DNA from 2 places in the Megamonas sp. Calf98-2 genome. Region 1 is predicted to be linked to the other one. Evidence: riboswitches for the same ligand, from Rfam matches in the RefSeq annotation. Region 1 holds a riboswitch; the other holds the start of a gene.
What was found. A riboswitch is a leader RNA that binds a small molecule or an ion and turns the genes downstream of it on or off. The one in region 1 is predicted to bind thiamine pyrophosphate.
Positions count from the first base shown of each region.

Region 1 (7,562 bases):
AGCTATTGCCAGAGCTTTAGCCCTAGAGCCTGAAATCATTGTCTGTGATGAAGCAACATCTGCTCTTGATGTATCTGTTCAGGCTAAAATTATTGAACTACTAGTAAAATTACAACGAGAAAAAAATATCACCTATATTTTTATTTGTCATGATTTAGCTTTAGTTAGTTTATTTAGTCATCGTATAGCCGTGATGTATCTAGGCAATATAGTTGAAAAAATTGATGGTGATAAATTGATCGAAGCAAAGCATCCATATACTAAAGCTTTATTAAAAGCAGTTTTTTCTCTAGATAATGAGCAAAATAAAAATATAGAAACTCTTTCTGGTGATATCCCAAGTCCTTTAGATTTGCCAAAAGGTTGTCCATTTCAAAATCGCTGTAAATACTGCAAAGATATTTGTAAACAGGAAAAGCCAAAATTAAAAGAGATATCAGTTAATCATCATGTTGCTTGCCACCTAGTTTAATTTTCTAGGATAACATATCCCTCCTAAAACACCTATAAGAAAAATATTTTTTATAGGTGTTTTTTCTTAAAAATTTATTGATTATAATTATTAAGGAGTTTTCAACAATTATGCGAAAAAAGTTATTAACTAAATTATTAATGGCTACTATTTTATCTACAACAATATCTACAGGAGTTGCTTTTGCAGAAACACACACAGAAGATATTGATAAAACAAATAATAAAATTGTAGAAGAGCAACAACAAACTACTATTAATAAAGAAAAACAAGATATACTCACTATTAAAGGGTTAAGTCGTTATGATATCCGCCATGATAATCGACCAGGTAAAAAAGGTGAAACGCGTAAATCTTTATGGCGTACACGTTTAGAACCAACTATAAATATTGATAATGGCTGGAAAATAAAAAATCGTATAGACTATGAACAAAATTATAAAGCTAAGGGAGCTGATAAATCCCATTTTTATAATCGTATGCTTTATCTACAAGGACCAGCGTTTGGCGGAACAATTTCTTTAGGTAAAGTAGATTATGCCGATTTTGCTAATATGGATATTGCCTATGGTATGATTTTTGATGATTATATTAAAGGTATAAAATACGCTTATACAGATAAAGATACTAAAAATATTTATACAGCAATGATAGGTAATTTTGATTCACCATATAACGACAATGTTAATGGGAAAATGCATTATAATGGTAAACAAGCTTATCCAGAAAATGATGCTATGCATTATGTAGGATTACAAGCAGAAATGCCTATCTCAAATAAATTAATGACAGGACTTGCTTATCATAATATAAGAAGTGGAGAACTTGAAGATACTCAGCAAATTCTTGAAGTTGCAGGAGAATATAAATTGGATAATAATTTTAAATTAGGTGGTGTATATGCTTTATCTAATTTAGATGCTAATAAATATGACTTGGGCAATAGTGCTCAAGAACAAGCTTATATTTTTCAATTAAATTATAAAGGTGCAAAACGTACTATACCAAATACGTATGGATTATGGGTTGCATATAAAAATATTGGAGAACTAGCTACATTTTTACCAACATATACTAATAGCTTCACAGGCGAACAAGGTTATGAATTAGGGGCTAGATATATATTTGCTAAAAATTTAATGGGTGAAGTTTCATATTTTAATGGTAATGATATTGAAAATGATAAAACAAAAACACGTTGGTTTGGTCGTTTAGAATATCGTTTTTAAATAAAATATAATTAGGAGATTTTATGTTATCACAATTAACTTATAAAGAATATCTAAAAGTAACTATTCCCTTTATGTTATCCACAGCTACACAGCCACTACTAGGAGCTGTAAATACTGCTGTTATGGGACATATGTCAGAAGCTTTTTATATAGCTGCTGTTTCTTTGGGAGTAATTTTATTTAACAATATATATTGGTTATTCGGATTTTTGAGAGTATCTACTACAAGTTTTTCCGCTCAAGCTTTAGGCAGTGAATCTGCCAAAGATAAATTTTTAGCTTTAGCTAGACCACTACTTATAGCTATAGTAATAAGTTTAATATTTTTAATCATTTATCCGTGGATTTTCAAATATTATGTGTTGCTAATGAAGCCTGAAAGCCAAATTGTTGAATTGATGAAAAATTATTGTGATATCATTATATGGGGAGCTCCGTTTGTTTTAATCAATTATGTAACGTTAGGCTGGCTCATGGGGCAGATGATAATTCGCTATACTATGTTTATGCAAATATCTATGAATGTGTTGAATATCATTTTATCTATCGTATTTGTATTTATCATGGATATGAATATTCAAGGTGTAGCCTATGCTTCTTTGATTGCTCAAATATATGGTTGTATTGTAGGGTTTATCGCTATTTATAAGCGAGGGAACTTAATCATTTGCAGTGAATACATTCAAAGTTTAAAAACTTTACAGCCTTTTTTAGCCATGATGAAGGTAAATGTGGATTTAATGTTTCGCATTGTTTGTTTATTGACGATAAATAATTTATTTGCCATAGCTGGGGCAAGCATGGGAACTGTTACACTAGCTAGTAATGCTATTATCTTAGAAATTATTTTTATTGTGGTCTACTTTATTGATGGTATGGCAAATGGTGTGAGTGTATTTTCAGGAAAAGCAAAGGGATATAAGGATATAAATTTATTAAATTCAGTATTAAAGATAAGCTTAAGATGCTTAGCTGTATTTATAATTTTTATTTCAGTGATTATGTATATCACTAAATCGTATTTTATAAATATGATGACTGATTTGGCAATTGTGGCTAATTATGCTAACGATTATAGTATCTATCTGATTTTGCATCCAATATGTGCCTGTGTGGGACTGCTTTTATATGGTATGTATACAGGTATTGGCAATACAGCTTCTATCAGAAATATGATGTTTGTCGCTGTGATATTTTTCTATATCTGCCAAAAATATTGATGTCTTATCTAGGTAATGATGGTATATGGCTGACATATAATTTAACGTATTTATTAGAGTCAATCATTCTCATTTTGTATTTACCGTCGTTAAAGAAATATTTTAATTAAAGAAAACCTACTATAGATTACTTTTAAATAAGTTAATTTATAGTAGGTTTATTTTTATAATACGTTATATTGTTTTAAAGCATAAGCTATGCCATCATTATCTACATCTAAAGTGATGAAATCTGCTATCTGTTTTAAATTATCATTAGCATTTCCCATAGCTATACCATATTTTACAGCTTCAAGCATTTCCACATCGTTTCCGCCATCACCAAAAGCCATAGCTTCATTAATATCTATGCCGTAGTAAGCTAAAACTTTTTTGATACCTGTGCCTTTACCGCCATCTTTAGGAATAATATCTGTAAAATATGGGCACCAACGAACAGCTTTGCAATTTGGCAAATATGGTAAGACTTCTTGTTCTTCATCTTCATTTAAGAAAATATTCAATTGATATGTTTTATGATTGCATACACGACTTACGTCATCAAATGCTCTATCAGGTGCAGTATCTCCTAAAGTTTCTTTTAATTTTGCTAAGCGGTCATTATAGAGATTAAAATAAAAATAATCTATTTCCATAAAACCACAAGCGATATCTTTATCTTTGATGTAATTTGTAAATTGGATTAAATCTTCACGATTTAAATATTCTTCGTGTAAGATTTTCCCTATACTATCATAACAATATTGACCATTAAAAGTAATATAACCAGTGAATAAATCGCCAAATTCATCAATTAAAAATTTCAAGTCATATGGCGGACGACCAGTTGCGATAAATAATTTTATTCCTTTTGCTTTTAAAGTATGTAAAGCTTGTATCGTAGATTCAGGAATTTTATGTGTTTTAAAACTAACTAAGGTACCATCAATGTCAAAGAAAATAGCTTTTATCATCATATCACCGTACTTTCATTAAAATCATAAAATATAAATCAATTATAACAAATTTTAAGCTAGTACGTATATTGTTTTTATGCTATATTATAAACAATAATTATTGACTAGATAAATATAGAAAGAGATGTGAATGATTTTCATGAATGCAACTTTAAAAAATATTACAGCTATGCTTATTTTTGGTAGTATTGGGTTATTTGTGCGCAATATCGAACTTGCAAGTTCGCAAATAGCTCTAGTGCGTGGTTTTGTAGGTGCTTTTATTTTATTTATCGCTATGGTATTTTTGCACAAAAAAATAAATCGAAATGCTTTGATAAAAAATTTACGTTATTTATTAATAGCTGGCGTAGCTATAGGTTTTAACTGGATTTTTTTATTTCAAGCATATAATTATACAACGATAGCTACAGCGACACTTACATATTATTTAGCACCTACTTTTGTAGTATTGTTATCTCCATTTATACTGAAAGAAAGTTTATCTTTATTTAAAATCATCTGTGTAATTTTATCTTTATTAGGTATGGCATTAGTCGCTGGTATATTCAATGATAATCAATCTGGTGTGAATGATTTTATCGGTGTATTGTATGGAATATCTGCTGCATTATTTTATGCGATTGTAGTCTTAGCAAATAAATTTTTCAAAGATATTTCTGCCATTGATAGCAGTATTGCTCAATTATTATTAGCTTCAATAATTTTATTGCCTTATGTAATCTATCAGGGAAATTCATGGAGCATGAGTGGTTTTTCATTATTATCTTTGGCTATATTAGGTATTATACATACAGGTATAGCATATTTATTATATTTTTCTTCACTACAAGAATTACCAGCACAAAAAGTTGCTATTTTTAGTTATTTAGACCCAGTAACTGCGATTATTTTATCCACAGTTCTTTTAGTTGAGCCTATGAGTATTTCTCAATGGATTGGGGCGATTTTGATATTAGGTTCTTTACTTGTCAGTGAGTTGTTCAAGAAAAATAATTAAACTTATTGACAAATGATAATTTATAAATTATATTGTATATATAAATTAATAACAGGGAGCTAGTAAACTGGCTGAGAGGAAGTTGTGAACTTCGACCTATAACCTGATTTGGATAATGCCAACGTAGGATAATAATTATGATGTATTTGCAATTAGAAGAGATGGCATTTTGTCATCTCTTTTTTATTTTAGCACATCTATATATTAATTTTTAAAATCACATAGAGTTGACCATGTGATTGAACAGGAGTTCATGAAGGGGTGCACCACCGCGGGTGTATCTTTTTGTGGACTCCTTTTTTAATAAAATTTTTAAAAGATAAAAAATAAGGAGGTCTTATTTTGATAATAGTTAATGGACAAAATCAAGAAATATCTTTGCCTATGGATTTAGTTACTTATTTGCAAGAAAATAATTATCCTTTAGATAAGATAGCTATAGAGTTAAATGGTCAAATAATCCCTAAAGCAAAATATGCGCAAACTATTTTAAATCCTAATGATAAATTAGAAATCGTAACTTTTGTTGGTGGTGGCTGATAATGGCAGATATTTTGGCAAAAGAATTAATTTATCAAACTTTAAATGACCGCCATGGCATAGTCAATCAAGAAAAATTGAACAACGCTAAAGTGGCTATAGCCGGTCTTGGTGGTTTAGGCTCTAATATCGCTGTGGCACTAGCTAGAATAGGTGTAAGTCATTTACATTTAATTGATTTTGACAAAGTAGATATCAGCAATCTCAATAGACAACATTATTTCATCTCACATCTAAATAAATATAAAACACAAGCTTTAGCCGAGCAGTTACAAATGATAAATCCTTATTTAAATATCGTTACTGATTGTATAAAGGTAACAGAAGATAATATTTTTTCATTATTTAAAGATGAAGATATCATCTGTGAAGCTTTTGACGTTCCTGAAAATAAGGCGATGTTAGTAAATAAGGTATTAGAACTTTTCCCTGAAAAATATATTATCTCAGGAAGTGGTATGGCGGGTTTTGGTCATAGCAACGAAATTCATACTCGTAAGGTGATGGGCAAATTTTATATCTGTGGTGATGAAAAAACTGCATTATCCAATGAAAATAGTTTAATGGCTCCTAGAGTAGCTATTTGTGCTGGTCATCAAGCAAATTTAATCACTCAATTGATTTTAGAAAATAATTTATAAAGAAGGTATCATATTATGTGGCAATTAGGAAAACATCAATTCAATTCAAGATTTATTTTAGGTTCTGGTAAATATTCTTTAGAATTAATCCAAGCAGCAATTAATGAAGCAAAAGCTGAAATTGTAACTTTAGCACTTCGCCGTGTAAATAATGGCGGTATGGCTAATATTTTAGATTACATTCCTAAAGATATAGCATTACTTCCTAATACTTCTGGAGCTAGAAATGCTGATGAAGCAATTCGCATAGCTCGTTTATCTAAAGAACTTTGTGGCAGTGACTTAGTAAAAATTGAAATTATGCGTGATAGTAAATATCTTTTACCTGATAATTATGAAACTATCAAAGCTACTGAAGTTTTAGCTAAAGAAGGCTTTACTGTTATGCCTTATATGTATCCAGATTTAAATGTAGCTAGAGATTTAGTAAATGCTGGTGCTAGTTGTGTAATGCCTCTTGGTGCTCCCATCGGCTCTAATAAAGGTTTATGTACAAAAGAATTTATTCAAATTCTCATAGATGAAATCGACTTACCAATTATCGTAGATGCTGGTATTGGTAGACCTTCTCAAGCTTGTGAAGCTATGGAAATGGGTGCCACTGCTATTATGGCTAATACTGCTATAGCAACAGCAGGTGATGTCGTTCGCATGGCAAAAGCTTTTAATTATGCTATTGAAGCAGGACGCCTCGCTTATGAAGCAAAATTAGGTCGTATAAAAGCACAAGGAGCAAGTGCATCTTCTCCATTGACAGGATTTTTACAAGATTAATTATTAATTTAATCAGTAATAATTGTGAGGTAAGATGAATGAATAAAGATAATCATATTAATGAAAGTATTATTAATGATGAAGTAAGAGCTGAATTAAAAAAAGAACGTATTGACCATATGGCATATTTACCAGATATGGAAGTTATACCTAGTGATATTTTAGATAAGGTTATAGCTGATATAGATAGTTATGATTATGATAAATATACAGCCCAAGATGTACAAACTGCACTTAGTCATGACCACATTACACCAGAAGATTTTAGAGCTTTATTATCTCCAGCAGCACTTCCATTTCTTGAACAGATAGCACAAAAAGCTCAAAAAACTACTAAGAGATTTTTTGGTAATTCTATCTATATGTTCACACCAATATATATTGCCAATTACTGCGAAAATTATTGTATCTATTGTGGTTTTAATTGCCATAATAAAATCAAACGTGCTAAATTGAATTATGATGAAATCGATAAAGAAATGCAGGAAATTGCTAAATCTGGATTGCAGGAAATATTGATTTTAACAGGTGAAAGTCGCAAACAATCCAGTATAGAATATATAGGTGAAGCTTGTAAAATAGCTAAAAAATATTTCCGTGTTATTGGACTTGAAATTTATCCATTGAATACAGATGAATATGCTTATCTACAAAAATGTGGTGCGGATTATGTAACTGTATTCCAAGAAACATATAATAGTGATAAATATGAAACACTTCATTTAGC
Region 1 covers NZ_FOCY01000032.1:6,890-14,451, reverse strand. Annotated here, with positions in the region: gene BMX03_RS09280 (ABC transporter ATP-binding protein) at 1-472, shown strand, start outside; gene BMX03_RS09275 (hypothetical protein) at 583-1,701, shown strand; gene BMX03_RS09270 (MATE family efflux transporter) at 1,725-2,924, shown strand; gene BMX03_RS09265 (Cof-type HAD-IIB family hydrolase) at 3,089-3,880, opposite strand; gene BMX03_RS09260 (DMT family transporter) at 4,020-4,880, shown strand; TPP riboswitch at 4,923-5,026, shown strand; gene thiS (sulfur carrier protein ThiS) at 5,223-5,420, shown strand; gene thiF (sulfur carrier protein ThiS adenylyltransferase ThiF) at 5,423-6,061, shown strand; gene BMX03_RS09245 (thiazole synthase) at 6,077-6,835, shown strand; gene thiH (2-iminoacetate synthase ThiH) at 6,874-7,562, shown strand, end outside.

Region 2 (7,562 bases), on a different contig from region 1:
TATGACCTTTCATACCACCAACTTCTTTATGACCCATTTCAGGGGAAAGACCATAAGCTTCAAGAGCTAACATGCACTGTTCAAGAGCTGTACGAACAGCACCGCGTGTACGTTGCCAATATTGTTCTTGCATAACCTGAGATGCGGACATTTCAGGGATATCTGCTTCACTAAGTGGAGTTTTTACCCAGAATTCAAGTTCAGTAGCGGAAGTAAATACGATATCTTTTACATCTGCGCCATTGATGTGTTCTAAGCCGGAGATTTTAGCATTATTTTTAAAGAGATCTAATAAACCTTTTTTTACATAAGTTAAAGTGTTAGCTAAGATGGAACGGGAGTCTACAGCTTTGCCATCATGAATAAGAGCTGCAGGAATACGGAGAGTACCAACTGGTTTACCGAGTTCATCATCATAGCTTTCGATATTGTAATCAACGAACCAATTAACAGTAGGATCAATTGGCATATCTACTTTAGCATTATTTAATGTAGCAATACCTGTTAATACTACAGAAGAACCATCTGTTTGAACAGCAGAGCCATTATAGAAAGAGTCAATATCTTCAAGAAAAACTCTCATAGGAATTTTTTCATCAGTATCATTACCAGCTAAATCGATACCTACTAAAGAAACAAATTTAATTTCAGGATGTTGTTTCAATGTAGCAATAATATCTTCTTTTTTAGAATTTGCAGGAATAACATATAATAAATCGTTCATTAAAAGACCCACCTTTTATTAACAAAATTTATGTAGCAACTAAAAAAAGCCGTATGAAAACAAACCTGACTGCATTAATGTCATAAAAACCTATTAATAAAAATATATTGAATAGATATATTAATGCACAGATGTTTCATATGGCTCCATTGCCTTTGCTGTTCTATTTTACGAGATTTATAATATCATATTCAAAAGTATTTGTCTAGTAGTTATTTTTTTATTTTTAATGTAACAGTGTATTTTTATCATTGGCTTTTTATTAAAATTTGTTAAGACTTTTCGATAATATGATATTCTTAACTAACTAAAAAATAAAATAGCACCCTAAAATTAATCTTATTTTAGAGTGCTATTATTTAATTTAAAATTTATGCTTCCATTTTGCGAATTGGATTAAATGTGAATTCTTCACCGTTTACGTTAATATCTACAGTGTCGCCTTCTTTGATATTACCTTTGATGATTTCTTTACTTAATTGAGTTTCTACAGTATGAGATAATAATCTACGAAGTGGACGAGCACCGAAGTTTGGTTCAAATCCTTCATCTGCAAGTTTAGTCAAAGCTTCATCAGACCAAGAAAGTGAAATATTAACTTGATGTTGTAGACGTTTATTAAGATTTTCGAGCATGATGCGAGCAATTTGACGTACTTGTTCTTTAGCTAAAGCTTTGAATACGATAATATCATCAACACGATTTAAAAATTCAGGACGGAAATAATCTTTTAAGATATCGCGTACTAATTTTTCAGCTGTAGCAAAATCTTCTTGATTTAAGATTTCATGACTACCTAAGTTTGATGTCATAATGATAACAGTATTTTTGAAGTTTACAACTCTACCTTTACCATCAGTTAAACGACCATCATCTAAGATTTGTAATAATACATTGAATACATCACGATGAGCTTTTTCAATTTCATCAAGTAAAATTACGCTATATGGACGACGGCGAACTGCTTCAGTGAGTTGACCACCTTCATCATAGCCAACATATCCTGGAGGAGCCCCAATTAAACGAGCTACAGAATGTTTTTCCATATATTCGCTCATATCGATACGAATAATACTGCGTTCATCATCAAATAGACTTTCAGCTAAAGTTTTTGCAAGTTCAGTTTTACCTACACCAGTAGGGCCGAGGAAAATGAAAGAACCAATTGGACGATTAGGGTCTTTGATACCAGCACGAGCACGAATAATAGCTTCACTTACGGCTTTTACAGCTTCATCTTGACCGACAACACGTTCATGGAGAACATCTTCTAGATGTACGAGTTTTTCTCTTTCACCTGTGAGCATTTTAGTAACAGGAATACCAGTCCAACGACTTACTACTTGGGCAATATCTTCTTCAGATACTTCTTCTTTTAAGAGACGATTGCCTTCTTCATCATGAACAGCTTTTTCCATTTCTTCAAGTTCTTTTTGAAGTTGTGGTAATTTACCGTATTTGATTTCAGAAGCTTTGGCATAATCGCCACTGCGTTGAGCTTTTTCCATTTCCGTATTGGCACTATCCATTTCTTTTTTGATAGCACGTAAACGAACAATACCTTGTTTTTCTTTATCCCATTTTGCTTTTAATTCATTTTCTTCATTTTGTAATTTAGTTTTTTCGTCAATGAGTTTGGCAAGTTTTTCTTTAGATGCTTCATCAGTTTCTTTATTTAATGCTTCTTCTTCTATTTGTAATTGCATGATTTTACGACGCAATTTTTCAATAGGTTCTGGCATAGATTCGATTTCAGTACGAAGTTTGGCAGCGGCTTCATCAACTAAGTCGATAGCTTTATCTGGTAAAAATCTATCGGAGATATATCTATCAGATAATACAGCTGCAGAAACAAGTGCATTATCACGAATTCTTACACCGTGATGAACTTCATAACGTTCTTTTAAGCCACGCAAGATAGAAATAGTATCTTCTACAGATGGCTGACCTACCATTACAGGTTGGAAACGACGTTCAAGAGCTGTATCTTTTTCAATATATTTACGATATTCATTTAAAGTAGTGGCACCAATACAACGGAGTTGTCCACGTGCTAACATTGGTTTTAATAAGTTACCAGCATCCATGGCACCTTCAGTTGCACCTGCACCTACTACAGTGTGAATTTCATCGATGAATAATAAAATCTGTCCATCGGATTTAGAGATTTCATTTAATACAGATTTTAGACGTTCTTCGAATTCACCACGATATTTAGCACCAGCGATTAATGAGCCCATATCGAGAGAATATAATGTTTTATTTTTTAGCGATTCTGGAACATCACCTGCTACGATACGGCGAGCTAAACCTTCAACGATAGCAGTTTTACCAACACCAGGTTCACCGATTAATACTGGGTTATTTTTAGTACGACGAGATAAGATTTCGATAGTACGGCGGATTTCTTCATCACGGCCAATAACAGGGTCGAGCTTACCAACTCTTGCCATAGCTGTTAAATCACGACCGTATTTTTCAAGTGATTTATAACCACTTTCAGGATTATCACTATTTACATTTTGTTTACGTTCTGATTTAATTACAGATTGGATTTTATTTTGATGTAGATTGAATTCTCTACATAGTGCTTGCATTTCATCATCGCTATCGCTGACAATAGCTAATAATAAATGTTCTGTACTTATATATTCATCATTCATGTTTTCGGCAAGTTTTGCTGCTCTGCCTAATACACGAACCATTTCAGTGCTCATACCTAGACGGCTTTGACCTTTTACACTAGGAATTTTTTTGAGCATTTGTTCTAGTTTTGCTTTGAGCATAGGTAAATCTACTCGACATTCAGCAAAAATAGTAGCGAGTAAACCTTCAGGTTCTTTGATTAAGGCTGAAAGTACATGAGCTGATGTGATTTCTTGATGATAGCGAAGTGCTGCTTCTTGCTGTGCGGATTGCATAGCTTCTAAAACTTTTTGTGTATATTTTTCTTCACCCATGATGTATACCTCCAAGTCATGATGAGTAGTATTCAAATTAATAAAAGTATAAATTCATTGAAGTAGTTATTATACTAAAATAATAAATTATATTTTACTTTAGTTTTAATATCTGCTTACAAAACATATTATAAAAGCTAAAAGTCAAATTGTCAAACATTATTTTTGACTTTTTGACTTTTCCTTTAAAAAAATTTTAGCTACACTGAAAATCTTTATATTATAATAGGATAGAGGTGATTTTATTTATGGAAAGACTCATAGGTTTTGCTCCATCTATTGATGAAAATTGTACTACTATTATTTTAGGTTCAATGCCAAGTGTAAAATCTTTGGAACAACAACAATATTATGCACATCCTCAAAATAGATTTTGGAAATTAATGGCTATATTTTTTAATGAAGGAATAATACCAACTATTTATCAAGAGAGACTAGATTTATTGAGAAAAAATCATATTGCTCTTTGGGACTCAATAGATTCTTGTATTCGAGAAGGTAGTTTAGATAGTGCCATTTGTGATGAAGTACCAAATGATTTTAAAGCTTTATTTGCTAAATATCCTAAAATAAAAACTATTTGTTTTAATGGCGGAAAATCTTTTCAGTGCTTTAAGAAATATAATAAAGATATTTTAAAAGATGAAACATATACTTTTTATACATTACCATCTACAAGTCCAGCCAATGCTAAATTTCGTTTGCCAATGCTTCAAGAAGTTTGGCAACAAGCTTTAGCTAGACATATAAACAATAAATAGATTTTATAAAATAAAAAAGGTACCTACAAAATATTTCATAGGTACCTTTTCGTTATTATCATGGTAATGTTTTTATTTTATCGATTGGCCAGAAGATTAAAACAGCTTTACCTTTGATTAAATCAAATGGTACCATGCCTACATCAGCGAAACGACTATCTTCGGAATTGTTGCGGTTATCGCCCATTACAAAGATATGTCCTTCTGGTACAGTAGCCAGTGGATAATCTCCTCTAGTTGTGCTTAAGATATATGGTTCATTTTTTAATTCCCCATTTACATAAACATGACCATCTTTAATTTCGATAGTATCTCCAGGAATTGCAATTACACGCTTGATAAAATCACGGCTAGGGTCTTTTGGATATTGGAATACTAAAATATCTCCACGTTCAGGGTCATGTAAATTATAAATAAATTTATTAACGACTAAACGTTCTTGATTTTGTAATGTCGGACGCATAGAAGGTCCATCAACTAAATATAATTCTACTACAAAATGACGAATGAATAAGGCTAAGACAACAGCGATAGCTATGGAAATAACCCAATCTTTAATTTCACTACCTAAAGATGACTCTTTTTTATCAGCCATGATAATCCTCCCTCTACTAGAACATACTAATAAAACAAAAGGGACTTGCCATAGGCAGTCCCTCTTATGAAGATATTAGCGTCTTTCTTTAATACGAGCAGCTTTACCAGTAAGGTTACGAAGATAATAAAGTTTTGCTCTACGAACAATACCTCTACGAGTAACTTCGATTTTTGCAAGGCGTGGGGAATGTACTGGGAAAGTACGTTCAATACCAACACCATAAGAAATTCTTCTTACTGTGAAGTTTTCACGAACGCCAGAACCTTGGCGAGCGATTACAACACCTTCGAACATCTGAATACGTTCGTTGGATCCTTCAACTACTTTTACATGTACGCGAACGCTATCGCCAGGGATGAATTTAGGGATATCGTTACGTAATTGTTCCTGTTCTAAAGCCTGAATAATATTCATTATTTTTCCTCCTTAATTCAAACGTTCATATAAGAATATCTCACAGCGGACCGTTTGTTGCATACTAGGCTATTTTATCATATAAAAATGGGCTATGCAATATATTTTTTGGAGATTTTTCGAGAATTTGACAAATATTTTAGGATAATTTATATTAAAGGCAGAATATGAAAAAGGGAGCTTGTAGACAGGCTGAGAGGAAGTTGTGAACTTCGACCTATGACCTGATTTGGATAATGCCAACGTAGGGAAATATTAGTTTGATTACGTATTTTCAAGGAAATGGCAGGGCTATTTCCTTTTTTTAATATTTTTATTTTTTATGAGGTGATTTTTTGTCTACATTTTTTACATCAACAAATAACTCTAGTTTTAATGTATCATTGATTTGGTTTGGTACAGCAGTTTCTGTGGCTGAAATCATGACAGGAACTTTTTTAGCACCACTTGGCATGAAAGATGGATTTTTAGCTATTTTAGTAGGTCATGTAATTGGCGGAATTATTCTTTACTTAGCAGGGATTATCGGTGCTAATAAACGTTGCAGTGCTTCTGAAAGTATTAATTTATCTTTTGGTAAGTTGGGTTCTGTTAGTTTCTCTCTATTAAATACTATTCAATTAATAGGTTGGACTTCTATAATGACCATCATTGGGGCACAAGCTTTCAATAAATTAATGGCATCTTTATGGAATATGGGAGAAAATACTATTTTATGGACAATTATCATAGGTCTTTTTCCTTGCATTTGGATTTTTAGTACAATGGATTTTGTAAGTAAGATAAATAAAGTAGTAATGCTTTGTTTATTGCTTGCTTCTTTATATTTAGGTTTTGGGGCTGTAGTTTCTGCAAATGAAGTGGTAACTTCTTTAGATGAAAGTATGAGTTTTGGCATGGTGGTAGAATTAAATATTGCTATGTGTTTATCATGGATGCCAGTTATTTCAGATTATACAAGAACACTTAAAAATCAATCTACAGGTACATTGAGCTGTGTAGTGGCATATTGTTTTGGCAGTATTTTAATGTATACAATTGGCTTAGGTAGTGCTGTTCATTATGGGATAACAGATATTTGTGATATTTTCATGTTATCTGGATTAGGTGTTATTTCTTTAGTTGTTATTTTATTATCTACAGTAACAACAAATTTCATTACGATAAATTCTTCAAGTATTTGTTTAAATCATATCAGTAATCAATTAGATGTAAAATATACAGCGTTTTTTGTATGTATAATTTCTACATTGCTTGCTATTTTCTTATCCATGGAACAATATGAAACTTTCCTTTATTTTATAGCAGCAACTTTTGCACCGTTATTTGCTATTGCTTTTTCTGAATATTTCTTTAGCCATAATATTTATCATCAAAATTCACTTATCACTGGTAAAAATTGTCTTTTATGGTTAATTGGTTTTATAGCTTATGAATTGTTGATTGATTATAGCACTTTTATTGGGATTACTGTGCCAGTTATGTTAGCTATAGCCATTATTAATATTTTTGTTAATCAATTGATTGGGGCAAAAAGATTTAGTTTGAATAAGAGATATTAAAAGTATTTTATTATTTAGCCATAAATCTAAAAGTAAACAACATAAATATATTGACAAGGATTTTTTCTTTTGCTAGACTTTATGTACAGCAATGAACTAGAAAAGTAACTTTAATCAGCGAGTAGTGATGGTGTAAGACTACAAAAAGTGAATGGCACTAGGGAGCTTTATAATAATAAATAACATTCTAAAGAGGACTTAAATATATTTAAGTCAATCAGGGTGGAACCGCGGGAATACATCTCGTCCCTGTAACATTTTGTTGTTACATGGGCGAGATTTTTTATTTTGTCGCCCATGAATATCAAGGAGGTATATTTATGACATTTCAGGAAATTATCCTGACTTTGCAGGAATTTTGGTCTAAGCAAGGCTGTATTTTAGCTCAACCTTATGACGTGGAAAAAGGTGCAGGTACTATGAACCCTTCTACATTTTTACGTGTACTTGGCCCTGAACCTTGGCATGTAGCATATGTAGAACCATCTCGCCGTCCAGCTGATGGTCGTTATGGTGAAAATCCTAACCGTTTATTCCAACATC
Region 2 covers NZ_FOCY01000002.1:75,766-83,327, reverse strand. Annotated here, with positions in the region: gene BMX03_RS01050 (type I glutamate--ammonia ligase) at 1-724, opposite strand, end outside; gene clpB (ATP-dependent chaperone ClpB) at 1,096-3,684, opposite strand; gene BMX03_RS01040 (DNA-deoxyinosine glycosylase) at 3,933-4,445, shown strand; gene lepB (signal peptidase I) at 4,504-5,040, opposite strand; gene rplS (50S ribosomal protein L19) at 5,116-5,457, opposite strand; TPP riboswitch at 5,621-5,727, shown strand; gene BMX03_RS01025 (cytosine permease) at 5,793-7,019, shown strand; gene glyQ (glycine--tRNA ligase subunit alpha) at 7,340-7,562, shown strand, end outside.
Region 2: it holds a riboswitch for thiamine pyrophosphate, as region 1 does, so the genes downstream of both, BMX03_RS01025 (cytosine permease) here and thiS (sulfur carrier protein ThiS) in region 1, are expected to answer to the same signal.